DNA from 3 places in the Hoskinsella mucinilytica genome. Region 1 is predicted to be linked to each of the others. Evidence: a T-box and tRNA genes for the amino acid it is inferred to sense, from the RefSeq annotation. Region 1 holds a T-box; the other regions hold tRNA genes.
What was found. A T-box is a leader RNA that pairs with one kind of tRNA and senses whether it is charged. The one in region 1 lies ahead of thrS (threonine--tRNA ligase), so its partner is inferred to be a tRNA-Thr.
Positions count from the first base shown of each region.

Region 2: it encodes a tRNA-Thr, which carries the amino acid that the T-box ahead of thrS (threonine--tRNA ligase) is inferred to sense. The anticodon was not compared.
Region 3: it encodes a tRNA-Thr, which carries the amino acid that the T-box ahead of thrS (threonine--tRNA ligase) is inferred to sense. The anticodon was not compared.

Region 1 covers NZ_JBEQZJ010000039.1:7,159-17,793, reverse strand. The annotation lists gene UGRO018_RS13725 (LemA family protein) at 1-196, shown strand, start outside; gene UGRO018_RS13720 (DUF2207 domain-containing protein) at 240-2,126, shown strand; gene UGRO018_RS13715 (recombinase family protein) at 2,177-2,788, opposite strand; T-box leader at 3,073-3,281, shown strand; gene thrS (threonine--tRNA ligase) at 3,326-5,059, shown strand; gene UGRO018_RS13705 (hypothetical protein) at 5,056-5,973, shown strand; gene UGRO018_RS13700 (NifB/NifX family molybdenum-iron cluster-binding protein) at 5,985-6,374, shown strand; gene UGRO018_RS13695 (GNAT family N-acetyltransferase) at 6,420-6,935, shown strand; gene UGRO018_RS13690 (GroES family chaperonin) at 7,205-7,465, shown strand; gene groL (chaperonin GroEL) at 7,484-9,103, shown strand; gene UGRO018_RS13680 (response regulator transcription factor) at 9,192-9,878, shown strand; gene UGRO018_RS13675 (HAMP domain-containing sensor histidine kinase) at 9,879-10,635, shown strand, end outside.
Region 2 covers NZ_JBEQZJ010000021.1:11,378-22,012, reverse strand. The annotation lists gene rbsK (ribokinase) at 1-782, opposite strand, end outside; gene UGRO018_RS09035 (KpsF/GutQ family sugar-phosphate isomerase) at 775-1,374, opposite strand; gene treR (trehalose operon repressor) at 1,670-2,386, opposite strand; gene UGRO018_RS09025 (PTS sugar transporter subunit IIA) at 2,500-2,967, opposite strand; gene UGRO018_RS09020 (DUF378 domain-containing protein) at 3,062-3,259, opposite strand; gene pta (phosphate acetyltransferase) at 3,390-4,382, shown strand; gene UGRO018_RS09010 (SDR family NAD(P)-dependent oxidoreductase) at 4,446-5,267, opposite strand; gene UGRO018_RS09005 (helix-turn-helix domain-containing protein) at 5,375-6,175, shown strand; gene UGRO018_RS09000 (TfoX/Sxy family protein) at 6,204-6,533, shown strand; gene UGRO018_RS08995 (hypothetical protein) at 6,559-6,798, opposite strand; gene UGRO018_RS08990 (hypothetical protein) at 6,815-7,084, opposite strand; tRNA gene UGRO018_RS08985 (tRNA-Thr) at 7,252-7,327, opposite strand; gene UGRO018_RS08980 (hypothetical protein) at 7,540-7,737, opposite strand; gene UGRO018_RS08975 (sporulation initiation factor Spo0A C-terminal domain-containing protein) at 8,358-8,720, opposite strand; gene UGRO018_RS08970 (M23 family metallopeptidase) at 8,861-9,661, opposite strand; gene UGRO018_RS08965 (hypothetical protein) at 9,679-9,906, opposite strand; gene UGRO018_RS08960 (hypothetical protein) at 9,910-10,308, opposite strand; gene UGRO018_RS08955 (pyocin knob domain-containing protein) at 10,374-10,635, opposite strand, start outside.
Region 3 covers NZ_JBEQZJ010000042.1:13,718-24,352, forward strand. The annotation lists gene UGRO018_RS14215 (HD-GYP domain-containing protein) at 1-802, shown strand, start outside; tRNA gene UGRO018_RS14220 (tRNA-Thr) at 920-995, shown strand; gene UGRO018_RS14225 (sensor histidine kinase) at 1,125-2,021, opposite strand; gene UGRO018_RS14230 (ABC transporter permease) at 2,043-2,816, opposite strand; gene UGRO018_RS14235 (ATP-binding cassette domain-containing protein) at 2,800-3,720, opposite strand; gene UGRO018_RS14240 (response regulator transcription factor) at 3,805-4,473, opposite strand; gene UGRO018_RS14245 (metallophosphoesterase) at 4,615-5,235, shown strand; gene UGRO018_RS14250 (histidine phosphatase family protein) at 5,340-5,921, opposite strand; gene UGRO018_RS14255 (uridine kinase family protein) at 6,009-7,007, opposite strand; gene UGRO018_RS14260 (ECF transporter S component) at 7,020-7,559, opposite strand; gene UGRO018_RS14265 (endonuclease/exonuclease/phosphatase family protein) at 7,819-8,619, shown strand; gene UGRO018_RS14270 (HAD family hydrolase) at 8,701-9,414, opposite strand; gene UGRO018_RS14275 (hypothetical protein) at 9,463-10,011, opposite strand; gene UGRO018_RS14280 (efflux RND transporter permease subunit) at 10,549-10,635, shown strand, end outside.

The DNA.
Region 1 (10,635 bases):
TCAAAATCAGTTGAAGATGATGGAAGGTGAAATCGCCAATGCAAGAAAGTACTATAATGCGGTATGTGTGAAGTTTAACAATTTGGTAGAAATGTTTCCAAGCAATCTGCTTGCAGGCATCTTTCATTTTGCGAAGAAGCCACTGTATGAGGTTCAAGATGCTTCTGAACGAGAAAATGTAAAGGTCCAATTTTAAGGAATAGCTTAGCTATTCCTTTTTCGAAAGAGAGGGTAAGCAAATGAAAAAATGGAAGATAACGCTTATGCTTTTCTGTTGCTTTGTTCTCATTATCACACCAATCAAGGCAAGAGAAGCATTTGTGATTAATTCAGCTCATATAGAAATGAATGTCCATGAGGATGGAAGTATTGATATCGTTGAGACCTATCAATTAGATTTTTCAGATTATCGCCATGGCTTTTATCGCAATATCCCAACTTCTTATCAACAAACATGGGATATGGATGGTACACCAAAACAAAAGTCTTATTATTTTCCTGTGAGTGCGGTCAGTTGTAGTACGACTTGTTCTTTAGAACAGAATTATGATGGTATTCAGATTAAGCTTGGAGATGCTGATGATACGGTCATTGGAGAACAAAGCTATCAGATTTCCTATCATGTGCAAACAAAGGATCTTGATTTGAATGGTATCCAGATGTTGTATTGGAATTTGATCGGTGATTTCGATACAACCATTAAAAGCTTTTCTTATCGTATTCAAATGCCGAAAGCATTTGATGCTCAACAAGTGTATACCTATACAGGTAAGTATGGAGCATATGGTACCAATCTTACCTATGAAGTGGATGGAAATGTCATTTCTGGAAAGATTAAGACATCAATGATGTCAAATGAAAATGTGACCATTATGGTTCATTTACCAAATGATTATTTTCAATTTCCTGTTCCTAAAAATTATGATGGATGGACTCTTGGTATAATGTTGGTACTTTTATTGATCTGTGGCGTATTGTTTATGCGTTTCGGTAAAGATGATGATATCATCACGACCGTAGAATTCACAGCGCCTGATGGGTTAGATAGTGCAGGTGTCGGCTATGTCATTGATCAATTTGCGGATAACAAGGATATCTTATCGCTACTATTGATTTGGGCAAATGGCGGTTATATTAAAATTTATGATCAAAAGGATGGCTTTCAGTTGGAAAAGATCAAGTCATTGCCTGTGGATGCGAAAGAATACGAAAAAGAATTCTTTTATGCTTTATTTTCTAAAAAAGATTTGGTAGATAAAGAAGATTTGATGAATCAACAGGTTTCCAATGCATTGAATCGTTCCAAACACAAATTATCTAGTTATTTTAGAGTAAAAGAGCGTAGGGTATCCATCGGTGCATCTACTGCAATTCAAGTTCTTATGTTAGGTATGTTAGTGTTACCGCAAATGATGCTAAGTATTGCATGCGGATATGCAAAATATGAAACGATGTTCTTAGTGATTCCGTTTTTAATTCCGATTCCTTTATTGATGATAAGCAGTATCCCTTGGATCTTTATCATGAGAAAGCATCATGCAATGAAGCAATCTACCTTTTATTTGTCTGCGATATTAACCTTGATATTCAATGGCATCTTTTTGATGGCAAATGCAGCCATTCAATGGTTCTTCAACGCAAGCTGGTATATGATCTTATTGGCTCTTCTCACAAGCATTGCGCTGATGATCATGATGATGTTTATGGATAAGCGCAGTAAACAAGGTAATGTATGGTTAGGACAAATATTAGGACTAAAGGAGTTTATCTTAAGTTGTGAAAAGGATCGCATTGAACTATTGGTAAAAGACGATCCATATGCATTCTTTGATATCTTGCCTTATGCCTATGTGTTAGGTGTAAGTGATACCTGGGTCAAAAAATTTGAGGATATTGCCATACCTTATCCATCTTGGTATGAAGGTTATGATGATGGTAGAGTCTTTACTAGTATGCTTTGGTGGAGTCATTTCCATTATTGTTTCCATGATATATCAAAAGCAGCAACCTATGTACCTCAGCCAAAAGGTGGATCTGGTGGAGGATCCTTTGGCTCCGGTGGCTTCGGCGGCGGTGGGGGTTTCTCTGGCGGCGGCTTCGGAGGGGGAGGCGGCGGTAGCTGGTAATAGAAAAAGATTCAAGACATTTCAGTTTTGAATCTTTTTTTTGTCATGGATCAGTCTTGAACCGTTTCTTTATATTCCTTTACTTTTTTATAAAAAGTAGAATACTTTAATCCGGATAATGCAATAGCTTCTTTGCTTTGTAATTCTCCTTTTTCCCAAAGATAAATAATTTCTCCGAAGTCATCAGGAAAATCGATTTTAGGTCTTCCAAAATGTACACCTCTTAATTTTGCGGCACGGATTCCCTCTGCCTGTCGTTGACGAATATTGATTCTTTCATTCTCAGCGACAAAAGATAAAAGCTGCAAGACGATATCACCAATTAAAGTACCAATGAGATCTTTGCTTTGATCAGTATCCAGCAAAGGCATATCCAGAATCTTGATGTCCACGTTTTTTTCTTTTGTGATATATTTCCACTCGTTTAATATTTCATTATAATTTCGCCCTAGTCGATCGATGCTCTTGATGACAAGGAGATCTCCTGGTTTCAATTTTTTATATACAAGCTTATGATAGCTGGGGCGGTTGAAATCCTTTCCACTCAGTTTATCCATATAGATGTATTTCTTATCGATTCCGAAATCAAGAAGTTCCAGATACTGTCTGGCTTCATTTTGATCCTGACTGGATACTCGAACATAACCATACGTTTTTCTCATAATACACCCTCTTTCCTAGTGATGATTATACTAGATTCCTGCTTCGAATTTAAAAGGCAAAATCTGTAAAAAACCACATGAAATAATTCTAACATAAGAATTCCTATAATGTTTCTTTCCTATAATGATTTTTTATAACAAATTTTTACTATTCTGCATGGTAAAATGAATTTTTGGCAATTTTTGCGTATCTATAAAGAAAATGAGCATTTTGAAGAATATCTTTTTAAAAAACGGTGAATGGATTGACATATCTTTTAAAAAGGTGTATAAAATAAAAGTAAATAAAAACGTCGATAAGGATATGAGTATTGGAAAGCTGATGTAGAGAGAAAAGCGGTTGGTGAAAGCTTTTTGAGGTTGCTAATGCTTACTCCCTTGGAGTTGCCCCTGAAAAGGTGTGCCGCATGAAACCTGCGTTAATGGTATAAAGGGCATATTCTATCAGAATATGAACAAAGGTGGTACCGCGTGTAAGACTGACGTCCTTTGAGATTCAGTCTTTTTTTATAGGAAAAATAGGAAGGATGATTGAAAATGATCGATATCAAAGAAAATGAAAAATTAAGTATCATGAACCACTCTTGTGCACATATGATGGCACAGGCTGTCAAACGATTATATCCAAATGCGAAATTTTGGGTCGGACCTGTTATCAGTGAAGGATTCTATTATGACATTGACCTTGGAGATGATGTCATTCGTGATGAAGATTTAGAAAAAATCGAAAAAGAAATGAAAAAGATTGCGAAAGATGGAAAACGCATTGTTCGTAAAGAAATCACCAAAGCTCAAGCGATGGAAATGTTTCAAGATGATCCATATAAAATTGACTTGATTCAAGATTTAGAAGATGGAAACATTACTTGTTATCAACAAGGAGAATTTATTGATCTTTGTCGTGGACCTCATGTAGAAACAGTAAAAGAATTAAAAAACTTTAAGCTATTGAAACATTCTGGTGCTTATTGGAAAGGCGATGCCAACAACAAAATGCTACAGCGTATTTATGGTGTCTGCTTTGATACAAAAGAGGCGTTAGAAGAACATTTACATCTATTAGAAGAAGCAAAGAAACGTGATCATAAAAAACTGGGTAGAGAGTTAGGCTTGTTTATGATGAGTGAATATGCACCTGGTATGCCATTCTTCTTACCAAATGGAATGATCATTCGTAATCTGTTAGAAAATTTTTGGTATGAAGAACATACCAAAGAAGGTTACCAATTTATCAAAACACCGATCATGATGAGCAAAGAATTGTGGGAAGTGAGTGGACATTGGGCGAATTACAAAGAGAACATGTACACTACTATGGTAGATGATCGTGAATTTGCGATCAAACCAATGAATTGTCCTGGTTCATTACTTGTATTTGGTAGCGTCTTACGCTCTTACAAAGAGTTACCACTACGTATGGGAGAATTAGGCCAGGTACATCGTCATGAAGCGAGCGGGGCTTTAAATGGCTTGTTCCGTGTTCGTACCTTCACACAAGATGATGCACATATCTTTATGCGTCCTGATCAGATTGAAAGTGAAGTTATGGAATTGATCAAATTTATTGATCGTGTTTATTCAGTATTCGGATTAAGCTATCGAATCGAACTATCTACACGTCCGGAAAAGAAATACATTGGTGATCTTGCGATTTGGGAAAAGAGTGAAAAGGCACTTGCTGATGCTTGTGTACATGCAGGAAAAGATTATAAAGTCAATCCTGGTGATGGTGCATTCTATGGTCCTAAACTAGATTTCCATATCAAAGATTCTTTAGGAAGAGAATGGCAATGTGGTACCATTCAGTTAGATATGAATTTGCCAGAGCGATTTGATTTAAGCTATGTAGAAAGTGATGGTAGCAAAGTACGTCCTGTTATGTTACATCGAGTGATTTTCGGTTCTATTGAACGTTTCATTGGTATCTTGATCGAGCACTTTGCTGGTCATTTCCCAACTTGGTTATCTCCTGTTCAAACAATGGTCGTTCCCGTTCACTATGAGAAGCATGTCGATTTCGCAAAGGAAATCAATGAAAAGCTGAATGCATTAGGTTTTAGAAGCAAATTAGATGCAAGAAATGAAAAACTGGGGTATCGTATTAGAGAAGCACAGATGCAGAAGATACCTTATCAGTTAGTTATTGGTGATGGCGAAATTGAAAGTCGTAGCGTTACCATTCGTAAAGCGGGAAGTAAAGAATCCAATACGATGCCTCTAGATGAGTTTATCGATATGCTAGCGTGCGAAGTAAAGGAGAAACGTCTATGAAATTTATCAAAACAGCTCTAGCAGCAGCTGTCGCATTGACGATGACTGCATGCTCAACGACAAAAGAAGCAGAATCCATCAAAGTATTGACACCATTAGGGGCACCAAGCTTATCTATGTTGGGGTTATATGGTGATGATTTGGTTACTTTGGAAACGGTGGATGGAAGTGATACACTTCAAGCCGAACTTGCAAAATCAGATGGGGATTATGATATGATCGTTGCACCGATTAATCTTGGCGCAAAAATGATCACAAGTGGAAAAAGCGGTTATACCTTAAGCCATGTGGTAACATGGGGCAATCTTTATCTTGTAGGTACGAATGAGAATGCTTTAAATGAAGAAGGTGTCTTTGCTGTATTCGGAGAAAAAGCAGTACCTCAAATCGTATTGAATGCAAGTATGGATTTATCTGATATCAAAGCAGAAGTACAATACTTCAATTCCGTGAATGATGTACAAGCACAATTGCTTAGTGGCAAAGCAACCGTTGGATTGATGGCAGAGCCTGCCGCAACAGCAACTATTGCGAAAGCAAAAGAAAAAAATTTGAACTTAAGTATGATCAAGGATCTACAAGAAGCTTACAAAACAAAAAACGGATTCACATCTACAGGTTATCCACAGGCTGCCTTATTCGTGAAAAAAGGTAGTGAGGATAAGGTTGCGGATTATATCAAAACGGCATCTGAATTTGCGAATGAAACAGCAAGTAAAGATACTGAAAAAATCAAGTCACAGATAGAGATTGCAACAACGGAAAAGTTGGGGATTCCAAATGCTGAAATCGCTGTGAAAACTTGGGAACGCCAAAATATTCATATCAAAAAAGCAAGTGATGTAAAAAGTGATATTGAAGCATTCTTAAAGCAATTTCATATTGACACAACAGATGAGTTATATACCAAATAGGAGGAAATGATATGAGATATGCAATTACGATGGAACATCATGTCGTGTTCCAACATTTTGGAAAATGTCCATCCTTTCTATTAGTAGATATGGAAGAGCAAACCATTGTGTCTAAACAGATATTATCCAGTGGAGATCGTGGACATGGCGCATTGGCTGATTTGCTTGCTTCTGCAAACGTTTCTGTATTAATTTGCGGTGGTATCGGACAAGGCGCAAGAAATGCCCTTGCAGAAAAGGGAATTCAGATTATTGCCGGACAAAGTGGTAATGTTGACACCATCATTGATAAATTAAAAGATGGAACATTAAAAGATGATCCAAGTGGAAACTGCAACCATCATCATGAACATGAGGATGGACATGATTGCGGAAGCCATGAGGGAGGATGCCATCATTAAAAGTGACTGTGAACTGCAGTCATTTTTTCATAGATGGAGGTACTTATGAGATTGATCACAATAAGTAAAGAGGCGGAGCAATCAATTATGCGTTATCGGCAACTATGCTTTAAATATGGAGAACATTTGATACATGGTAGTGGGGAATTACAGGACTATAGCGATTTTATAAGCTGGTATGAATGGAATAAATTACACGAAAGTGTCAAAACCTTGCCACAGGGAAGAGTATGTTCAAAACAGTTTATGTTCGTGGAAGAAACACAAAACGAAGTCATAGGTATGCTAAATCTTCGATTATCCTTAAATGATTATTTGATGCAATATGGAGGTCATATCGGTTATAGTATACGACCAGATCAAAGAGGGCATGGCTATGCTAAAGAAATGCTTGCTATGGGATTGAATGTTTGTAAAAGCATGGATCTACATCGTGTATTACTAGTTTGTAATAAAAACAACATCGCAAGTGCGAAGACCATAAAAGCGTGTCATGGCATCTTGGAAAATGAAATACAAGATCATAAAGATGTACTACAACGTTATTGGATATCTTTGTAATAAAAGTGATGCTCCCTGATTTTGTAAATGATTTTATTGACGAAGCTTATCTATAAGTGACATCATTGATACATTCTTGAAATAACATTGGCTTTTCTATCATAAGATAAAGTAGTTCTTTTCACTTAGAGCAAGCTATATAAAGTACATTTTAAACTTTTGAAACTTTTTTTAGCAATCCTATTGCCAAAGTGCTAAAATTGAGTATAATATAATGTGTTAGCAGTTATGAACTGTGAGTGCTAAAATGATGAAGGAGGTATTTTGAGATGTTGAAACCATTACACAAGAACGTCATTTTAAAGAAGGATGAAGTAGAAAAGAAAACCGCAAGTGGTATTATTTTAACGGAGGCTAATAAGAACCAGCCAAGTATCGCTACTGTAGTAGCTGTTGGTCCAGACAGTGAAGCAGAGATCAAAGAACATGATCGTGTTGTTTATAAAGAATATTCTGGAACCAAAGTAGAAGTAGATGAAGTTGAATATATCATCATCGAAGATGAAGATATCTTAGCTGTTATGGCTTAATCAAGGAGGTAATGGAACATGGCAAAAGAAGTTCGTTTTTCAAAAGATGCAAGAGATGCAATGCTAAAGGGTGTGAATACACTAGCTGATGCAGTACGTGTTACCCTTGGACCAAAAGGACGTAATGTTGTATTAGAAAAAGAATACGGTTCACCACTTATTACAAATGATGGGGTTAGTATTGCGAAAGAAATTGAATTAGAAGATAAATTTGAAAACATGGGTGCTAAACTTGTTTATGAAGTAGCTAATAAAACAAATGATACTGCCGGTGATGGTACAACAACAGCAACCATTCTGGCACAAAGCATGATCAGCAATGGTCTTCGTCAAGTTGAAAAAGGCGCAAACCCTGTTTTGATGAGAGAAGGTATTGAGTATGCCAGCAAAGAAGTAGCAAAACATATTCTAGAAAAATCTCGTAAAGTTGAAACTAGCAACGATATTGCAAGTGTTGCTGCAATTTCAAGTGGTAGCAAGGAAATCGGTGATATCATTGCGGAGGCTATGGAAAAAGTCGGTAGAAATGGTGTCATTTCAGTTGATGAATCTAATGGCTTTGATACTGAACTGGAAATCAGTGAAGGTATGCAGTATGACAAAGGATACGTTTCTCCATACATGGTAAGTGATCATGAAAAAATGGAAGCTGTATTGGAAAATGCATTCGTATTGGTAACAGATCAGAAAATCAGCAATGTACAGGAAATCTTACCATTATTGGAACAGGTTTTACAGGCAAACAAACCATTGTTGATCATCGCTGATGATATTGAAAATGAAGTAGTATCTACTTTAGTTGTGAATAAATTACGTGGTACATTTAATGTTGTCGCAACCAAAGCTCCTGGATTTGGCGATAATCAAAAAGACATCTTACAGGATATCGCAACGTTAACAAATGCAACTTTCTATTCTAAAGATCTAAGTATGGATCTAAAAGAAATGAAGGTAGAAGATTTGGGTACTGTGAAGAAAGTTGTTGTTACAAAAGATAATACGACAATGATCGGTGGTGCTGGTGAAAAAGCAGCAATCGATGCTCGTATTGCTGAAGTAAGTGCACAGATGGAAAACTGCAAGAGCGATTATGATAAAAAACGTTATGCAGAACGTCTTGGTAAATTAAGTGATGGTGTCGCTATCATCAAAGTGGGAGCTACTACAGAAGCAGAATTGAAAGAAAAGAAATTACGTATCGAAGATGCTTTGAATGCAACACGTGCAGCAGTTGCTGAAGGTATCGTTATCGGTGGTGGTGCTGCTCTAGTAGAAGCATACAAAGCATTAAAAGATGAATTGAAATCTGATGTTGTAGATGTACAAAAAGGTATCAAAGTTGTCTTTGATGCATTGTTATCACCAATTGAACAAATTGCTGAAAACGCAGGTTACAACGCAGAAGAAGTAGTAGAAGCACAGAAGCACGCAGAAGAGAATGTTGGTTTCGATGCTAAGAACGGTGTATGGGTCAACATGTTTGATGAAGGTATCATTGATCCTACTAAGGTAACAAGAAGTGCATTATTGAATGCCGCAAGTATTTCAGCATTGTTCTTGACAACAGAAGCTGGTGTTGCAGCTATCAAAGAAGATGCTCCAGCAATGCCTCCAATGCCACAAGGTGGAATGTATTAATCAAGATTGAAGCAGGTTTTCGTTTAGAAAGCCTGTTTTTTTTCGACACTTCCTGTATAATGTTTCCTATAAAGGATGGAACAGCGTTATGAAAAAAATTCTAATCATAGAGGATGACTTAGATCTTGCGATGATCACAAAAGATATGTTAACAGCTTACACATATCAAGTAGATATCGTATCCTCTTGCCAACAAGCATTTCAACAATTGACCAAGGAATCTTATCATTTGATTTTACTTGATGTTAATTTACCAGATGGTACAGGCTTTGACTTATGTAAGGAGCTACGTTTGGTGAGTCAGGTTCCGGTTATTTTTGCAAGTGCAAGAAATAGAGAAGAGGATAAGATCGAAGGCTTGGATCTTGGAGGCGATGATTATCTAGAAAAGCCATATTCCTTAAAAGAACTTCTTTCTAGAATAAAGGCACTGATACGTCGTACATATGGTGATGAACAACAGATGGTGTATCAAGTTCGTGATCTTATCATTGATAATGGTAATCGTATCGTAAAAAAAGGAAATACCCTACTAAAATTATCGTTAAAAGAATATGATGTACTTTTGTATTTTTGTACACATCCTAATCAAACCATCACCAAAGAAACATTGCTACATGAGATTTGGGGAATGTTTTCGGAAACAGAAATTGCAACCGTTGCGGTGCATGTAAGGTGGTTAAGAGAAAAGCTGGAACAAGATCCCGCAAAGCCAAAACTCATTCAAACCGTTTGGGGAATAGGATATCGTTTTTGCCCAGAGGAGGAGCAATAAATGGCAAGGCGAGTCCAAAAGCATCTGTTATACATGACCATAGGTTATCTGATTCTAATGATCAGCTATACAATGTATATGCCAAGTAAACTTCATGAATCTAAACTACCGGAGCTGGTAGTGCTAAATGAGGTTGAACAATTAACCAAACAAGCAGATGGAAAGAGTGCAGCTCAATCACAGATCAATGAATTAAAACATCTGTTAAAAAATAAAGAAAGGAATACAACAGATCATACAGCGAATATTTATGGGTATCTTATGATTAGTATGGGATATGTTATCTTTATGTTTGTTTATATGAATATAAAGATATTACGCCCTTTTCATGTGATGGAAGCTTATACACAAGAAATCGCCAAAGGGAATTTGAATATCAGCTTACCTTATGAACGTTCTAACTTTTTTGGTTCTTTTACATGGGCGTTTGATCATATGAGAAAAGAAATCCAACATGCACGTCAAAATGAGGCCAAGGCCATACAAGATCAAAAAACCGTAATTGCCAGTTTATCACATGATATCAAAACACCAATTGCATCGATACGTGCCTATGCAGAAGGATTAGAAGCGGGATTAGATGATTGTTATGAAAAAAAGGAGCGATATCTTCAAGTCATTATGAAAAAATGTGATGAGGTAACTAGATTGACAAATGATTTGATGCAACATGCACAAGCAGAATTGCATCAATTGGATATGCGCCCACAACCTTGTTCTATGAAACCATGTTTAGAAAAGCTTTTGACTGATTTGG
Region 2 (10,635 bases), on a different contig from region 1:
CCTTTTGCCAAAGCCCCATTAAACGCATCTCCAGCAGCTACGGTATCCTTTACTTCTACAAAATAGCCGTTCACAAAGCGAACCCCATCTGCATCAGCTATCACACATCCCTTAGAACCTAAGGTCGCCACTACATGCTTTACCCCTTGTTGTAACAAGGAAATAGCAGCCTGTTGCACCTCTTCCTTTGTTTCACAAGGCATTGCGCTCAAAATACTTAACTCTGTTTCATTTGGTGTGATATAATCGATACCATCTAACATCTCAAAGGTCATAGGCTTAGCTGGGGCAGGATTTAATAACACAGGTTTTTGATGGTTTTTACAAAAAGATAAAATGGAAACTAACGTATCCCAAGGCAATTCCATTTGTAATACGATCAAACGACTATGCAAAATACGCTTCGCTATACGATCAATGATATCTGGCATGACCTGATAATTAGCCCCTGGAACTACCACGATTTTATTTTCTGCGCATGCATCAATCTGTATTTGTGAAAAACCTGTAGGTACATGATCACATAGCTCTACATGATCATGCTGGATGCCTTCCTCTTTCAAAAGTTCTAAAAAGCTTTCGCCGGCAGCATCCTTCCCCAGCATTCCTATCATTTCGCAATCTGCGCCAAGACGTGCTGCCGCAACACATTGATTACAACCTTTTCCACCTGCGGAAACATGTACACCTTTCGCAATTACCGTTTGTCCCGGTAATGGAAACTTATCTACATCAACACAGGTATCCATAACGAAAGAACCAATGACACAAATATCACTCATGATGCTTTTCCTCCAAACGCTTTCCTAGATTACCACCTGGATGGTATCTATAAAAATCACTCTCTTCAAATTCCTTTCGTTCCATTAAAGCACAGGCGATGGCATCACCTAATACCAACATCAAAGTACTCGATACAGTTGGTGCGAGATTTAACCGATCTGCTTCCTGTAACGAAGGATAAATGATACTTCGATCACAGCCTTGTGCAAGAGGAGAATCCTCATCTGAACACATCGCTATGCAACCACAACCAATTCCTTTCAATGCATGTAGAAGATTCATAATTTCCATTGTTTTTCCACTATGAGACAGTAGTATTACGATATCTTCTTTTTTGATCATTCCCAAATCACCATGAACTGCTTCACAAGCATGTACAAAGAACGCCGGAGTCCCCGTACTGGCAAAGGTTGCAGCCAACTTTTCACCAATATGACCTGATTTACCAACACCACTGAATATGATCCTTCCTTCACATTCATATAGTGCTTCAATACATGATTGTAATTCATCAGATAATAGATTACTCATTTGATTGATTGCGTTCATTTCCTTTATCATAACATTTTTTACAACATATAAATCATTCATGATTTCTCCTTACGTAACCTAGCTTTATGTTGCTTTATACAACATATGAGTAAATCAAATAAAAACATCTGAACAAAACATACGCAATATGCCTATGAAGTTCAGATGTTATTTTCTAAAACAAAAAACCTGTTCTCTTCATAGTAAACACTCATATGTTCTATAAAGAAAACGATCATTTCTCATCCACGATTTTATGATAACGCATACATTCATCAAAGTCAATACCTTTTTTTGACATTCTATAAGCAATTCAATACATTATTGTTTGATTAATGATAGTCATCAATCAAATTCAAACGGTATTACTTCTTCTCGCAAAATCATGAAATCTGAATTTATCCGGGCGATGTCTTGATCTGGTAAATTGAAAGACCCTTGTATCCGCTAAATATGTATAAGAATCAACATTCACTACCATATCATAGCCCTTAAGATCTAAAAGATGCCTATCATTTTCTGTTACCTTTTGACAGGTGATTTCCTTATTAGCATAGCCGATTTTCAAATTCAAAGTATGTTCAATGTATTCATATAAAGAATTCTGTGCTATCTCTTTGGTAAGTCCGCTCACGATACCGGCATGAAAAAAGTCTAAATCTAAAATGATGCTTTCCCCATCGATCTTTCTTACTCGCTCTATCATCCAGACCTTATCTTTTTCTGTTAAGTTCATCATTGCTTTCATCTTAGCATCCGGTTCGATACATTCACAACAAGTTACGATCGTTTCTATTTTTCCACCCATTGTTTGTGCAAGTTCCTTAAAACTAACAACTCCGCTTACCGGAAACTCATAACGTTTACGATCCAAAACAATAGAACCTTTTCGCTTGGTCTTTTGAATATATCCATTCTGTGATAGCATCAATAATGATTTCCGTATGGTATCTCGTGAACACGAATACTCTTCCATTAAATCAAATTCTTTAGGAATTGTTTCTCCTGCCTGAAATTCTCCGGTTTCTATCCTACTCAACAAAGATTGATAGATTTCTTCATATTTTGCCATACCATCACTCCTTAATCAGGATTATAACATGTACGTACAAATAATAAAAGGGATTTCATGGAATCTTCTCTAAAGACTTCATTATAAAACAGAACGCCTAATGCGTTCTGTTCTTATTTTATATCAATAATATCTTCCTCTAATGCTTTTACTGTATGATTTGCTTTATTTACAGTAATCTTTTGTCCACCGGTAAATACCACAGGTGTAATTACAGGTTTCCCTTTGCTTTTTACAAACGCAAGATCAACTTCCATCATCAAATCACCCTGTTTGATCTTCATACCTTCACTGATATGACTTGTGAAACCTTCACCATTCAATTCCACTGTATCCATGCCGATATGAATCAATATCTCGGTACCATCTTTTGCTTCAATACCAATGGCATGCTTCGTTGGAAAAGCCGCTTTAATGACACCGCTAACTGGTGCATAGACCTTACCATCACTAGGATCTACTGCAAATCCATCTCCCATCATTTTTTTCGCAAAAACTTCATCAGGCACATTTTCTAAAGTTAACAATGTACCTGCCAAAGGACATACAAATGCTTCTTTTTTTCTACTGAATAATCCCATCATCTTTAACTCCTTTACTTTTTCTTCTTTGAAATCATTATAACATTTTTTTATAAAGAAAACTTCCTTTTTCAGGAAGTTCTCAAATTCTTACTTAATCTTCATTCAATTTGGAGAAAAAAGATAATAAATAGATACCACTGATACCAACCAGTATATAAACAATTCTTGTAATCCATGAACCTGTTTGGAATAAGAAGGTTACTAGATTAAAATCAAATACACCGATTAGTCCCCAGTTGATTGCGCCAATGATCGTAATGATCAAGGCAATATAGTTCCATACTTTCATATCCATACCTCCTGAACATAGTATGTGCTAATTGATACTCACTATACATTTAGTTGAATTTGTATACGGTTTCATATTTGCATAGCAAGATTTCACTAGATAAGGTATAATGATAACAGGAGTTGATAACATGATAGATTTGGAATCGAAAGTGAAAGGAAAAGAGATTCGTATCGTATTTACAGAAGGAAAAGATTTGCGCATGATGAAAGCTGCTGTACTTTTACAACAAAAGGGATTATTGATACCGATTTTATATGGTGATCGTAAGGAATTACTTGATCTTGCTGATCGACATGGGCTTGATCTTAGTGATATACCTCTACTTGATGTAAAAGAGTTTCAAGATAAGGAAGCTATGTTACATCGAATGTTGGAACTTAGAAAAGGCAAAGCAGATAGAGACATGGTTGAAGCTTGGTATCAAAAAGATTCCTATTTTTGCACAATGTATGTAGAGATGGGATTTGCGGATGGTCTACTTGGTGGATCAACAAATTCTACTGCTGATACGCTTAGACCGATCATGCAACTAATAAAAACAAGTCCCGGTAATTCTATTGTATCCAGCTGTTTTCTGATGTGTAAAGAACAAGAACATTACATCTTCGCAGATTGTTCCTTAAATCGTAATCCTAATGTAGATCAATTGGTCGAGATTGCTTTACAATCCGCTAACAGTGCAAAAAGTCTAGGTATTACCCCATGTGTTGCCTTATTATCCTATTCTACATACGGCTCTGGATCAGGTGAGGATGTTGATTTGGTGAAAGAAGCAGCTACTCGCTTACAACGTCTTCCATTAGATTATCTTGTAGATGGAGAACTTCAGGTAGATTGTGCATTGAATCCTGAAGTGGCTAAGTTAAAAGCGCCACAAAGTAAAGTGGGCGGACAGGCTAACGTATTGGTATTTCCTGATTTAAATGCAGCTAACATCGGATATAAACTTGTAGCAAATCTTGGTGGTTATCAAGCATATGGACCTATTCTTCAAGGTGTACGACTTCCCATGAATGATTTATCCAGAAGTGCTAATGTTGAAGAAATCTATACAATGGCACTAATCACAGCTTCTCAGAAATTGAACATGAAACCCACATGTACTTCATCTCAACCTTAGTTATCATAAATCAAAGCATATGAAAAGCTGAAATCATCATACGATCTCAGCTTCTCTTTTTGATTAATAAACAGTAAATCCTCCATCACTTGCGACAATAGAGCCTGTAATATGTTTGGCCTCATCACTTGCAAAATAAAGAATTGTTGCAGCTTGCTCTTCCGGAGTTGCATTTCTCTTTTGTAGTGTTTCTGTTTTCCCTGCGATCATACTATTTTTCATAAATTCTGTAGGATCGATTCCCTGTGCCTTTAATTCCGCAATCTTTGCATAGATTTTTTCTTTTGCAGCTTCTGTCAATGGCGTATCTGTTCCAGCCGGACAAATTGCATTACATGTGATTTTTTCTTTCGCATAATCCATAGCTGTTGATTTCGTTAAACCGACAACACCATGTTTGCTTGCTACATAAGCCGGACCTGCTGGAGTCGCACGAATACCAGCCACACTTGCTGTATTTACGATTGCTCCACCTTGTTCGTTTTTCATCATGTATTTAACCTCTTCACGAATACAATAAAACATTGCATTTAGATTCGCATTGACAACACTAAACCAATCCTCATCAGTTAAATCTTCAATTTTCTTAGAATCTCCTACAATTCCTGCATTATTGATTGCAACATCGATTCTTCCATAAACTTCCATTGTTTTAGCATATAGAGCTATGATATCTTCTTTCTTGGTTACATCACATTGAATAAATAATGCTTTACCATTCGCATCTGTAATTTGCTTTTCAATGGCTTGTCCTCGTTGCTCATTTCTTCCTGCTATGACAACAATAGCACCTTCTGCACCTGCTCGAACACAAACAGCTTTTCCAATGCCACTAGTGCCTCCTGTTACCACCATGACCTTGTCTTTAAAACGATCTTTAAACATTTTGAAACCCTCACTTTCTTTTTGATAGTTTTATTATAACGCTTACAAATTACTTTTTCTACTTATTTGCCAAAAGTATGTTAAAATATTAACAAAAGGAGTTCATTATGATTATTCACCCATCCATAGTATCAAAGAAGGTATTTCTATCTACACCCTCTCATATTTATTTATATCCTCACCCTATGTTAAAACCATATATTTCCCACTATACACTCAGTATTAGCAGTGTTGGTGAAACTGCGGAAACATTGACATTGATTCCGGATATTGCCGGGTGTATCGTATTTACGCCAGATCAACATCATGTCCATATGAAGTTTTGGGGAGCGACCACTAAGACCGTTGTCGTTGATAATATCGATCCACCGCTTCGTTTTTTTATTGAGTTTCGCCCCGGAGGATCTTTTTGTTTGACCGGTATTCCTCAAAGTACCTTATTAAATGAGCAAATCCCTCTATCTTCACTATTACCAAAATGGCAACAGCTTTTTGAAGAGGCTTGGTTTCAAACAATCGATATCGACGATTTTTTAGAACTGTTAGAGGCTTTTCTGATATCTCAGATTCAGTTTCAAGAGTCTCATGCTTTTCTACAGGATGCATTGTCTCAAATAACTTTAGGGAAGGATATTCAAGACATTTGTAGCTTTTCTTCCAGACATATTAATCGTATCTTTCATCAAACGATTGGGACAAGTATCAAGCAATATGAGCGCTTAGCTCGTATCAATAAAGCAATGTCAGATATACAGGATCTACAACTTAGCCTTACCGAAGTTGCTTATCAGTCCGGCTACTATGATCAAGCACATTTTATTCATGAATTCAAGCAAATATGCGGTGTTACTCCTGGCGCTTATCGAAAACAGATGTCTGCTTTTTACAATGAGGCATTTAAATTTTGAGATAAAATATTGTTGATGAGGTGATATCATGAGTAGTAGTTTAGCGTTTGTTCAATATGTATGTGATCAAATACAAGAAGCCGGAGAAATTACTTGGAAGCGAATGTTCGGTGAATATGGTATTTATGTAGATGGAATATATTGTGGAGCTATCTGTGATAATCAGTTTTTTGTGAAAGAAACAAAAGAGGGCAAAGCAGTATGGAAAGATTGTATTTATGGAGAAATGTATCCAGGCGCAAAACCATCCTTTCTAATTGAAAATTTACAGGATAAAGAGCAAGTAGTACATCTATTGCGCATCAGTAAAGAAGCATTACAAAAGCAAAAAAAGAGTACAAAAAAACCTAAGAAATGATACGAGCTGTATCTATCCTTAGGTTTTATTTTTGTGCATCTTCAAGTAAGCCAACTTCTCGCTCGATTTTCATTTGAACCTCTTCTTTTCTATCTTCCTTTACCTTTTCCAAAAGATAGCTTAATAAACGCTTTAATTCATCCAATGTGAAGTCCTCTTCTAAAAAAACATCCATGATCATATTGCATTCACTATCATATTTGGGATCTAGATTGGTATTGATCAAAACGAATAATTTTTCTGCGGTTCTTTTTAGATGTAACATAGACCCACCTCCTCACTTATTTATGATACCACCCATAGTATTCTTCATCTTTTTCTTTTGATATCTCTACCTGTTCAGACTCAGATTCATACAAATAAAATACTTCATTTTCAAAAAGATGTTTAAAATCATTCCATGACAATATATAATGCAAAGCATCGTTGTATACATGTATTTTTTCTTTTTTTATCAAGAATCTTGTCAATAACTTTCCGGAAACAAAGCAAAGGACTCGTCCTTCTTTCAAATAGGCTTCCGCCAATGCTACATCTTCTATTTTTTCCATCAGCATTCCTCCTTGATATCATGGTCATGTTCGCTTACTTTCTGTATGATATATCTTTTTTTCTGAATAGCTGAACATATAAAAAAAGTATAGATACATAGGAAAGTCTTTATGTAAGATCTTTATTAAGCCTTTCTTTCAAATGTAAATATACCTAAATGTTTTCATGGTGCCGACTAAAGGAATTGAACCCTCAACCTACTGATTACAAGTCAGTTGCTCTACCAATTGAGCTAAGTCGGCAGTTGAAAGCTTTAATATAATACCATATTTTCTGTAAAAAGCGCAATAGTTTTCCATGAAATTATGCATAATTTTTAATATAAATGTACTATTTTTTACATGATAGGAATCATGATCAGCGTTTGCTTGATGATTACCCATATGGGATCTTATATGATAAAAATAAGAAGAACATAACATCCTCAAAAAAAGCTACTTACGATAAGTAGCAATTAATTCTGAAACTCATCAATGCTTGCAAGATTTGCAGAATATCCAATTTTCTTTCCATATTTTGTTTTTTTGATAAATCCTTCTTCATCTAACTCTTTGATCATCTCACGTATCAAAGTACTGCTTATCTCAAGAACTACTACTAATCCATCTAATGTTATATATGTGTCATCAAATAGACTATTTTGGCATAACACAAATAAAAGTCTTTCTTTTTTCTATTTCATTTCCATGGTTTTTAATTTTTCTCTATAAAAAATTGATCGATATGCTTGATTAAGATTAAGCACCTCCATACACAAGTATTTCCACGATCTTACCACTTATTCTTATCTTCTTTATAACTCTTTATGGTTAAACAGTCTATCTTTACAAATCACGTTCATTTATATAAGCTATCTAATTCATTAATCACCTCTATATTCTTTTAATCTCCTTAATTTTCCATGACTTAGAGGTACTATCCAAATAGGTACAGTTCTGAATGATATTCATAATGAAAATTTAATAATCCTTTATTTAATAGATCTTTTCAACACATCACTTTTAACACTTCAATTTAACGGAAAATGCTATTTTTGCGTATATTCGCAGTTTTCTATGCATCATTATATAATCATATAATTTATTGATGTTTGGCTAAATTATTAAGCACTATAATTATATTATTCTCATTTATGTGCAAAAATAAGAAATTTACAAAAAAATCATCAACTCATCGACAAATATCTACAAAAATTTTGTCAAATATGATATATTTTAAAATTGCATGGGATGTTTTAGAATTTTAAATAGTGTGGCGCTTTGCTATATCTATTTACAGATTATTTAATCTAAGTACGTCTACTATAGTCGCAATAAAAGCCTTGTTGGTTGGTTTAGCCTTAACGCAATCAACTGTGTATCCAAATATGCTATTTATTGCATCATAGTTGCCATGCAACCAGGCAGACTCTATTACTGACCTTATACCTCTCTCGATTGCAAATCTAGAGGTACCGTATTCTTCGGCAAGTTCAATATAGAGTCTGTCTACTAGATTTTCTAAATAGCTCTTGTCCGTATATACTTTGGCGATAGCTCCTCTTACATAATCATGCCCTTTTAAGTGCACGGGTATACCGATTTTTCGCATCACCATAGTTATATCTAAATATAATTGCTTGTTATCTTTTGTCATTTTCCGCTTTCTCCTCCACTGCAAAGCGCCACTATATAATGATAATACAATCACATATACGTTTCAACCGCAAATAAACACGATTTTACACGAAAAAAGCTCCCCATCTCTTGTCAAATGAGAAATAGGGAGTTTTTATCTTATACTTGTTTCCAGTACTTATCAGATCCATCTAATTTACATAAAGCAACGTATCCTTTATCGCCTTTAGCTCGCCTGTATTCAGCCCAATACCAGCCATCTGCATCTACAATACGATCATAATACAAAACACTACTGTTTGTATCGTATTTAACACCTGTATCGCCTTTAGACGTACTTGGTGCTGTTCGTACTCTAATACCGTCATATAATGCCTTAATTGCGCCTTTAGACTTGTAAGGACATGTATTTACAGCCACATCCTTTAAATATTTCCAACCTGCATTTTTGTAGTTTAAAATGGTGGTGCCATCCATAAAGTAGCAATCAGTGGTATCGTACTCATTGTTAAAGCACCAGATGTTGTATCTGTTAAGCTTCCACGTCTTATCAATACTTTGGCTAATTTCAATATGGCAGTGAACACCCGTAGCATTACCTTTCATTCCCATATTTCCGATTTGTTGTCCTTGTTTCACTACCTGTCCAATCCAACTATCAACTGATTCATCGTGGCAAATCACAAATGTTGCGTAATCAATACGACCATTTGCAAAGCGTACTTTATTTAAACTTTGCCACATTGTCTGGCCACTTTCCGAATAAATGCCAAAACACTTACATGTACATGGTGCATAATACGGTACACGTTCGGTATTACCATTATGGTCGTTTACATCATTAGCCATCGTGCCAGCATGAGAGTAATTACCTCCTGCGCCTTGAGTAATAAACATTGATGTAAATGGGCACAAAAAATCCTCGATTCCACCTCTGATACTTGTTTGACCTATATTCATTTTAAATTCCCTCTTTCTTATTTATCAACTAAATCATCAATCCGACGATGTGCTGATTTAATACTATTTTCTGCTACTGCCATACGTTCAACAACATTATTGTGATTCTCTACCTTTTTGGTAAGATCCTCGATTTTATATTGCATAACAGCTATTGATTTATTGTTGATCACCACCGTTGCGATTAATGATGGTATCGCTGTGCAAATGCCTCCAATTAATGCAACGATAATAGCTTCAGACATAGCTTAACCCTTTTTATCCATTGCATTAGTAATTTCCAAAGTCTTTTCACTTAATACATGTACAAAGGTATTATAAGCTTCAAAAATGTATTTGATCGCAGCTCTACCGATTGTACTAGTTACCATGAATACAGTCAAAGTATCCTTTATGGTTTCGCTTAGCTCTGGCACATATATGGAAAAATATAGGATTGCTATATCAACAGCAATGACTAAAGCAAGCGTTGCAACAAAAAAGACTACCGCCTTTTTCAGGGATGTAAATAGAGTATATTTATTAAAGTCCTCACCATTAATCTTGACGTTATAATAAAGACTAAATAAGATATTGGCTACATAAGCCAGTAAAAATACGATGTAGGCATAGCCTATATTGAGTAAGTCTAATCTTATTGTTTCCATATGTTTTCCTTTCCTAACTGTTTATGTTTATATTCAATAAAAGGTGGATTGTTTCCACCATTCATTTAAATAAGCCAAACAGCATGAACTGTAAGCCATGATCCTATTGGAACAGAATTATTCATGGATGTATTATTACTATATCTCTCTGCATGTACTTCTCCACTTGGATATACTGTCAAAAGATACCTATTTGATATACTACCTTGGCATACAGTGTAAATATTTTTCGATGGTCTAAAACCGACTGGAACGCTTAGGAAACTATTGTGTTCTGTCCATGTCGTGTTATTCTTTACAACACCGCTCATTTCTACCCAATTTCCA
Region 3 (10,635 bases), on a different contig from region 1:
TTTACACTATCATATAGCTGATTTCCCTACATCCCTATATGACCCTGAACTTACCAAACAAATGTGTTCCCTTATTCAAGAGAAAAATCTATTGTCCAATATGTTGCATAAACATGATGAACAAAAACTCTTAGATGTTTTACATTTCAATGAAGCAGAAATAAGAGCATATATACGAATGATCAGTTTTTCTATTGATTTTCAAAGCAAGCATATGGTTGCACATACCATTACTACGACCAGTATAGCCACATCGATTGCTCATCTGAATGGTCTATCTCCTTTACAAATTCAAAACATAGAATATGGGGCATATCTTCATGATATCGGAAAGGTCGCAACACCTGTTTCAATTTTAGAAAAACCAGGAAGGTTAACTGCAACGGAAATGGATATCATGCGCCAACATGTGGTACATTCTATCCATATACTGAAAGATACGATCGATCCTGTAATCGTAAATATTGCCGTTCGACATCATGAAAAGCTTAATGGAAAAGGCTATCCTTATGGTTTGAAGGCAAGTGATCTCACATTAGAAGAACGTATCCTTGCTGTTGCGGATATTTTTAGTGCACTTAGTGGTAAACGAAGTTATAAACATGCTTTTGACAAAGAAGCTATTTTAAATATCTTACAACAAATGGCAATAGAAGGTGCCATCGATGCGGAAATCGTAAATCAATGTCATCAACATTTTGACTATATTATGGAACAAATTCAAAAAGATTGTTCCAAGTTGTTAGCTATCTATCAAAATATTGAAACGGAATATCGACAATTACTACATACATTTAAATAATGTTTGAGGAAATGGTTTTGATCGTATGATGATCGTATGATGAACTGCAATTTCACAATTTAGGCTGTACATAAAAAATATGTTGTGCTATAATAAATTCGCTTTCAAAAGCGATATGCCGACTTAGCTCAGCTGGTAGAGCAACGCACTCGTAACGCGTAGGTCGGGGGTTCAAGTCCCTTAGTCGGCACCATTGAAAGAACAAGCCTTGTAAGAGGCTTTTTTTGTATTTACTTTACTGTTTGGTGTAAATCACTAGAATAAAACATGCACCAACAAAAAAACTCCCATCAGGAAACAGGAGTTCAGTTTCAAATATCGCTTAATTACAAGTTATCACTGCATCAAAATCCAAGATGAACTTGCATTCACAATTAGTTTTTTTAGCTTGAATTTGACCATTCATTTTTTTCATCATCTTATCAACTATGGTCAAACCTAATCCCGAAGATCCTTTTGATCTTGATACGTCTTGTACATAAAAGCGATCAAAAATTTTATCTATATCGATGTCATCGGTAGGTAAAATTCCATTGATAAAACAAATCCGATGTTCTCTTTGTGTGATTTTTATATAAGCATAGCCATGTTGTAAAGCATTATGAATCAAATTCTGAAAAACACGTGTCAAGAGTTCTTCATTTGCATAAATCTCTATATTCTGATTTTCAAAGATAATAGAAGGTTCCATATTCTTCTCATGGAAGTCATGATAGAAAGATGCCAATACCTTACATAAGATAGGATATGGTTTTCGTATCTCTAAATCAATCCGATAGTCGTCATCATTGAGCTTTGCATCCATAAATATATTTTCTAACATTCCCTGAAGCATTTGAAGACGATAAGAAATGATTTCCAAATAAGCACTTCTTTCTTCTTCGCCTTCACTTTCTTTCAATAGCGTTAGATATCCTTGCATACTTGTCAAAGGTGTACGTATATCATGTGTGATACCGGATAACATCCTTTGCATTTGTTGATCTTTTTGAGCTAAGGCAAGGCTATTTTCAGAAAGCCGAACAAACATTTGATTTAATGTTTGTTCTAGTTTCTGAATTTCTTTCTGTTTGGCAGAACTAGTCATTAGAAATTTACTCTGTGTTTTCAATTTATAGGTAAGTTGCTTTTCTAAATCATCCATTGTATGGCGATACTGTAATAATCTCATAGACAAAAATATGGCAACGAAGCTAAGTATGACAACAATGAACAGCATATTTCTTACCTCACTTTCATATCACTGAATATCTTTTTTCTGTATCCAATAAAAACTGATTCCATTATACAATATCACATAAAATAAAGACATTACAATGGTTCTCACACCGATATCTGTGGAAAACTCAAGTGGAAGACTTGTCAACAAATATGATAAAGAATATTCAAATATATCATAATCACCAATGAACATAATGATCACACCAAGACAAATCACGAAAGAGAGAATAATACCAATAACTTTATTTTCACTTAATTCACTGACCATAATCAATAAACTACAAAATGCAATATTCACAAGCAACCAGATTACAATATACACAAAGAAGTTTATATCTATTCCCATAGAAAATCCATGAATGAATAAAAAACCAAATAGTGTAAAGGATAACAAAGATACCATCATCGCAATCACTAACATGAATAAAGATACTACTAATTTAGACACTACTATGGCTAATCTATTGGATTGCATCATGACCGTATTTTTGATAAAGCCATGTTGATATTCATTACAAGTAAATATAACCAAATAAATGCCAAAAACAAGAGGTAGATAGCTTTTACCAAACACTGCAAAAAAATCAGCAGTAGTATAAATATTAACATCCACGTTCATATATAATCCTTGTAAATATTCTTTATCCAAAACATTACCAAACGTTCCTTGCATTTGGGCTTGATTTTGTGAGTTGACAATGATACCGAACATAACAAACAATGCTATCAAACAAATATAAAAGCTTTTACTTTTATACAATCGCTGAAGTTCCATTTTAGTGATATTCAGCATGATCATCACCCCCTATCTGATGTAAAAAATAAGATTCCAAGCTTTGTTTTTCTTTATATATTTGTGAAATCTTAATGCCTTCTTTCATAAATACATTCATGACTGCTTCTGTAGTAATATCATCATAAATCCATATCGCTTGATCATGTACTTCATAGTCCTTCACAAGAAGTTTTTGTTCTATCAATGCACAAGCTTTCGTTAGATCATCCAATATAAGAGTGATATGGGATCTACATTTTGATTCTAGCTCTTCTCTACTAAGTTGCTCTATTAAAACACCATCCTTGATCATCCCATAACATGTCGCAATTTTACTCAATTCCTCTAAAATGTGGCTACTAATGATGATGGTCATACCTTTTTCTTTATTCAATGATTGAATGATATCACGCAATTCACGTATTCCTTCGGGATCAAGTCCATTAATAGGTTCATCTAAAATCAATAGATCCGGATTCCCTAACAATGCCAAAGCAATACCTAAGCGCTGTTTCATTCCTAACGAAAATGTTTTGATTGGTTTCTTCTTAGCCTGATCCAGATGCACTAATGTTAAAATTTCTTGAATTTTCGATGGATCATGCAGTCCGATTCCGGTAGCTTTTAATTCCATATGATCTTGTGCATTGAGATTTGGATATAATCCTACTTGCTCTACTAACGCCCCGATTCTACGATTCTGATAAGCCAAAACTTCATCTTCTTGAAATAATCGAAAAGATCCTTCACTAGGTGTTACCAATCCACATAGCATCTTTAATGTTGTTGATTTTCCTGCACCGTTTCTACCGATAAAACCATAAATTTCTCCTTGTTTTATCTTCATATTTAAATGATCTACCACCATCGTATGTTTATATGTTTTACATAGATCAAAAGTTTCTACAACATAAGTACTCATACCTGTACCTCCTTTACGCTCTATATATTACCAATGACAGTTTCAAAAACTATCAAGTAAATGACAAGAAAGTGTAAAGAACTACTATGATTCAAACATTTTAAAACCAATTCCCCATACTGTCTGAATATAGTCTTTTGTATCATATTTTCTAATTTTTGATCGGATGTTGCTGATATGAGTATTGATGGTTCTTTCATCACCATAATAGGTATCATTCCAAGCATATTCATAGATTTCTTGTTTAGTATACACTCTATCCGGATGTTGAATCAATTGTTCTAAAATTAAGTATTCATGTTTGGTCAATGAAATCTTTTCTCCTTGAATAGACATCGAATATGTATTGGGATCAAGCTTTAAATTTTGATAAATCAGTGGTTTTGCTTCCTTATGATTTCTTTTTCTTAACTGAACCTGTATTCTTACCAACAGTTCTTCTAACTCAAATGGTTTACAAATATAATCATCAGCACCAGAGCTTAACACATCAACCTTGCTCGATAATGAATCCTTGGCAGAAAGAACAATCATCGGTATATCATTGCTTTTTCTTACTTCCTTAATGACCTCTTCGCCACTTTTTCCAGGTAGCATCAAGTCAATGACCATGAGATCAAAATGATTGCCCTGACATTGAAGGAGCGCTTCCGTTCCTGAATAAGCTTGAACAACTTCATAATGATGCTTCACTAAATACTGATAGATCATCTGATTGATATCAGTATCATCTTCTACAATTAATAATTTCATTTCCATCACACTCCTATAATATTTCTATTTTAACAAAAACGAATAGACGAATGCAACTATCCATAACGACGCTCCTTTATGAGTTGATTCTAGAAAGAAAACCCGCTATAATGCTAAATAGAAATCACAGGAGGCTATCTAATGAGGTATTATATCGCAGATTTACATTTTTTTCATATCGCATTGAACACAAAAATGGATATGCGTGGATTTTCAAATGTTGAAGAAATGAACGAATATATGATCAAACAGTGGAATAAAAAAGTCAGAAAAAATGACGAAGTCGTGATACTAGGTGATTTATCTTGGGGAAAAGCTGAAGAAACCAATGAGCTATTAAAACGACTTCATGGTACCTTATATCTGATTCAAGGAAATCATGATAAGTTTTCAGAAAGCAAACATTTCGACACTTCCCGTTTTGAATGGATCAAACCATATGTGGAGCTTTCAGACAATCATCGTAAGGTCGTGTTGTGTCATTATCCGATCATGTGCTATAACAAACAATATCGTGTAGATGAAGATGGCAATCCGAAAACCTATATGTTGTATGGTCATGTGCATGATACAACAGATCAACGCTTATTAGAACAATTTCAAGATATTACAAGAAGTACCATAATTACCACACCGGGTGGTGATAAAACCAACATTCCTTGCCATATGATCAATTGTTTTTGTATGTATAGCGATTATACACCCTTAACACTAGATGAGTGGATAGAATGTGATCAAAAACGCAGATCAAAAATGAACTAAAATAAAAAAAAAGGAAACATACTATATTTGAAATGTTTCCTTTTTTTATGGTCTACTACACAAATAAGCTTGTTTTCCACAATGAATGTGGAAAACTCTACATATCATTGTGGTAAATCAAAATTATGGTTGATGATTTCTTCTAATATAAAACGGTTTTCTTCAAAGGCGAATTTCAAAATACAGCAATTTCTTAATCTCTCACTCACATCTACCTTTGCGAACTGTTCCCAATATCGCATAAATTGTCGGCAAGAAGCCCCATGTGAAACTGCCAAAACGACATGATGATCATCCTTTTTCATAATTTCCATTAAAGTATCCGCAACCCTTTGTCGTAGCTGTAATTCCCCTTCACCACCATATGGCACAAAAAAGTCACCATAAGGTAAAGACGGATTCAGATCTTCACTTTCTCCTTCAAATTTACCGAAGTTCCATTCCCGCAATCCCTTAACTCTTTGATAAGGCATATCACAAACTAACTCCAAGGTATCACATGCTCGCTCTGAGGTAGAAGCATAAGCGTGATCGAATACCACTCCTTTATCTTTTAAATAAGCCCCTGCAATCTTTGCCTGTTTGATACCTAACTCTGTCAAAGGAGAATCACAAAAGCCTTGAATTTTTCTTCTTACGTTGAACAAAGTCTGTCCATGGCGCATCAAATATAATGTTTTTTTCATTTACCTTTCATCCTTTCATAAAGATATCATACTCCTGTGAGCTTACTCTAAGGCAAGCTTTTTTTTGAAAAAAGACGCATATTGCGTCTAAAAGGTTGAGGTATCTATCAAACAATCACAATGTTCCTTTATTGAGAATGTCTGAAAATAGGTTTCCTCCATAGGGATCCATTCTTGTACAAAGCGCTCATATAAATACGGGGATCTTTGTTTTAATCGCTCTTTTTGTATATCAAAACAACAATTCAAAAAAAGCTTCATGGTCTTGACGTTTTGAAAGTAAGGATGATGTGCATAACTGCCTTCTAGCACGATATAAGGATAAAATGGTATGTGTATCGGTGCGAATAACTTTTTTTCTTTACAATCATAGGGACGATAAACAATTTCTTTTCTATTTTGAAAAGGAGCTAAGATTTCTTGATAACAACGCTCATAATCCACATTACCACCCGGCTCACAAAGACGATCCTTACTTTTTAAATGCGGTGGTAAAAAATAATCATCCATATGAAACAAAGGCAAATCAAATAATTCTTGTAGTAAAATAGCAAATGTACTTTTCCCACTTGCACAAGGTCCATCGATTGCAAAACATAACTGTGATCTGCATTTGAACATTTCATATACCTGTTTTATCATCGGAAAAAAATCTACATATTCCTTTTTGATCACACGATAGTGTGGTTGATATCGCTGGCGATAATGTTCACTATGATGGATTCCTTGTCTCAATTTTTCTTTTTCCAAGTCCGATATACCATTAGGTATTTGATTCAAACATGCATCAAAAAGTTCTTCTTGTGGTATCGCATATGTTGCACTCTTGATAAATAAGATATTCCATAAAGGAAGATCCTGTTCTTTCATCATGGATAGCGGTACTCGAACATAAAAAGGTCCGATTTGTTGTACATGTTCCTGTTGAGTTACCATTTTCTTTTCTATTTGAAGAAACTTCAAGCTTTGATCTTCCTCTTCTATCATATGAGCCGGTCCCAAACATGCCTGTTGAATAAATTTCAGCTGATCCTCTCTTCTCCATTCCGGATGAAGCTTTTGTTCCAGCTTCCATGCCTGTTGCATATCCATCATGGTTTAATGAGCTGTCTTCATCAAAACTTTATGACTGACCTTATTCAATAGCATGACAATGGAAGGTAAAAACAATAGCTGTATCACGATACCTGGAAAAGCTGTCACAAAGGCGGTACCAATGAAAATAGACATCGAATAACTTCCTGCATGAAATACCAATGCATTTAAAATGCCATAGACGATTCGACCGGCTATCATAGCCGTCAATAATTGAACATAGACGGAAGCAAGCTCGTTTTTAAGTTTTACTTTTCTAGCCATAAATCCGGATATTGCCCCATAAACAGCAAGCTCACAAATCATACCAGGCAAAATCGGAGCCGGTGGCATTCCTGTTAAGATACTAGAAAGGATGGGCACAAGAAACCCACATAACAGACCAAAATAAGGACCACATAATAACCCACACAAAAGCACAGGAATATGCATTGGCAAAAAGATACTACCTGCATTGGGAATGACATGAAATGCCATAGGAAGCACAAGCCCTAAGGCGATACACAAAGCACAAAAAACCATATTACGAATATTATGATTCATAACAATCTCTCCTATCTTCTACATAATCAAACAAATTAAGTATAAAGCAATTCCTGTATGATGTAAACTTGTATACAGTTTGATTCGCATGATATAGTGTAACAGTTGAAGTGCACTTCAAGTCAATAGATATTTTAATTTTATTCTAATTTTTTATAAGATGCGATAAACATGATAAAAAATAACAATGAATATTGCAATGTGATAAAAAGTAGGATATAAATAAGAAGACAGTCATACTCAAGAAGGTGATGATAAAATGAAACGTAAAATTTTAATTGGTATCGGTGTATTATGCTCCATTCTTGCATGCTTTTTTATTTGGCGAACACGTAGCCGTAATTATCATGTAACCTTTACCAATCCCCATCAAGAGGAAAAAGAAGTGAAACAAATCAAGGTCGGAACCTATAATACAAAATTATTAGATCAAGGAAATGGATTAGAGCGATTTGCAAATGAAATGAAAGAACTTGATTTAGATATCTTGGTTGTTCAAGAAGTAGATCAACATGCTAGAAGAAGTGGAAATATCAATATGGTAGAAGAAATGGCGAAAGTAGCGGACTTTCCCTATTATCATTTTTATCAAACTATGTGGATCCTTGATGGCTATTATGGTATTGGTATCCTAAGCAAATATCCGATCAATGCGGTTACTTCTACCCAATTGCCAACTCATTTTTTAAATGAACCAAGAGTATTTGCACAAGCTGACATTGATCTTTGTGGAAGAATTCTTCATGTTTATCACACTCATTTAAGTTTCAAAGAACGTGATGTAAGAAAAGAACAGATTGCTTCTATTTCCAAGGAAATAGAAAATCAAACAGATACCATATTTTTAGGAGATATGAATACGTTTCAGGCTTCCGATTTTTTTGAAATTGATGGTATGACCTCTATTAACAAAGCAAACGATCCCTATATCACTTTTAGAGATTTTGGTTTCCCTGATAATATTTATTATTCTAACAACCTTTCTTTACTTCAAGCTCAGGTAATACCTTCTACATTCTCTGACCATAATCTATTTTATTGTGAGCTAAAACTTTCTTGAATGCCTATATCCAAAAGCATATTTACAATTTATGATTTCATAAAAAAGCCTCATTTGTTTGAGACTTACGCATGATCATTGTTATTGTTTTTTTAGCCACTCTAATACATCTTTTAAAAGACCTTTTTCTGTATCAACTACGCCATCATCTCCTATTTGATGATCTTTTACTAGAAAGGTTTTCATTTGTAAGGAAGCTGCAGGTATCATATCCTCTGATACATCATTCCCTATCATGACACAATCTGCTTGCGAAATATTACATTCCTTACATATTTCCTCATAATAAGCAGGGTTTGGTTTACAGTAATGAGAATTCTCATACGTAGTGATATAATCAAAATCATCTTCTGTTAAACCAATCCAACTAAGTCTGGTTAAAACCGCCTGCTTCGGAAAGATAGGATTGGTAGCTAACACTACTTTTTTCCCTAACGCCTTTACTCCATGGACGATTTCTGCCGCTACATCATTAGGCGATGTCGCAACCTTTGCTTCATGAAATTCACTTTGATAAAACGACAACAGTAAGGTGTTTAATTCTTCCTTAGAATGTTTCATCTTCTGTTCCATGATTGCTGAAAAACCATTCCAAAAAGCTTGTTCATTACTTAATGAACCATCGTTTTTAACCATATGTTTCAAACCATTCCAAACACCTTGTATGGATGCTTCTGCATCATAACCTAGTTCTAAAAATTTCTTACCTAATAGGTTTAAGTAATAATGTGTAAAATATTTATTATCCATTGGCAACAAGGTACCATCTAAATCAAATAAAACAGTATTTTTCATTTTGATTCCTCCATACAGTGCTTAGAATACCACAAAGTAATTGGATAATCAAACAAAATATTCATCTACAAAATGCAAAATCCGATCCTGAGTTTGGGCAAAGACTTCATCAGGAACATCCTTTACCTTTGCCTTTTTATTTTGTCGATAAATGCCTCGTATGCTTCCTTTTACAAAATAACCCTGATAACTAAAAGTAAAATCCGCAAAAATATCCACAAGAGAATCCTTCTCTGAACTACTTCGATAAAGAATCTTTATTAAGGTATCATGATGTGTAATCTGCGTTTTTACGATATCATCATCTGGTTTACTACGACGAGGGCTTTTTAAATGTTGCTTTTTCTCACCTATTTTTACATAAACACCATCAGCCATAAATTCCAGACGATTTGCTTCAGACCCCATCCATTGATACCCAAAGGAACAACGATTCGCATTTTCTTTAAGTTTATCGAACTTTAAAGGATACTGTTCAAAATGTTGTTGAAGCGCATCACATGCAATTTCTTTTTTTCTAACTCTTCCCGCTTCAAAGAAAAAGAGGACGATAAGTGCAAAAACAATCAGCCCGATCAAGATATATTTTCGCTTCATATGTCAGCTCCTCTCTATACCATTTATAATATAATTTTACCATAAAACAAAATAAAGTTGCTGAAAAATAATAAAACTGACACGAAAAGCCATATTTTAGTACGAAACAATAAAATATCATCTCTTTTAGACAAATCATAAAAGATGTATAAACGAGTTTTTTTGAAAGCGCATATCCTTTATTGACGATTGTTTCATTTTGCAATATCCTTTACAAGTAAAAAATGACCAATCGTTATTTTTAACACGAAAGAGGGTGTATGTTTGCAAAATAAAATGCTTTTAAACAAAAGTAAAAAGCAGTCAAATCGTAAAAAAGGCCATAGTCGCAAAAGGAACTTTTTATCGTTATTTCAATGATAACGTTTCCCTCATCAATCATTTGATGATGAAATATAGCTCATCCTTGATTGATGAAGCCTTGATACAAGCGTCTAACGCAAATCATTGATGATTCAATTGACCATCTCAAAGAAATACTATTTGAATCCATTCACAAAATGATCAGAAGGAATTACACAAAAGGAGATGAATCTTATGAAACGTTTAAGTGAGTTCATCGTAAAAAAGAGGAACATCATACTCGTCATAGCCGTCCTATTATTGATACCAAGTGCCATTGGC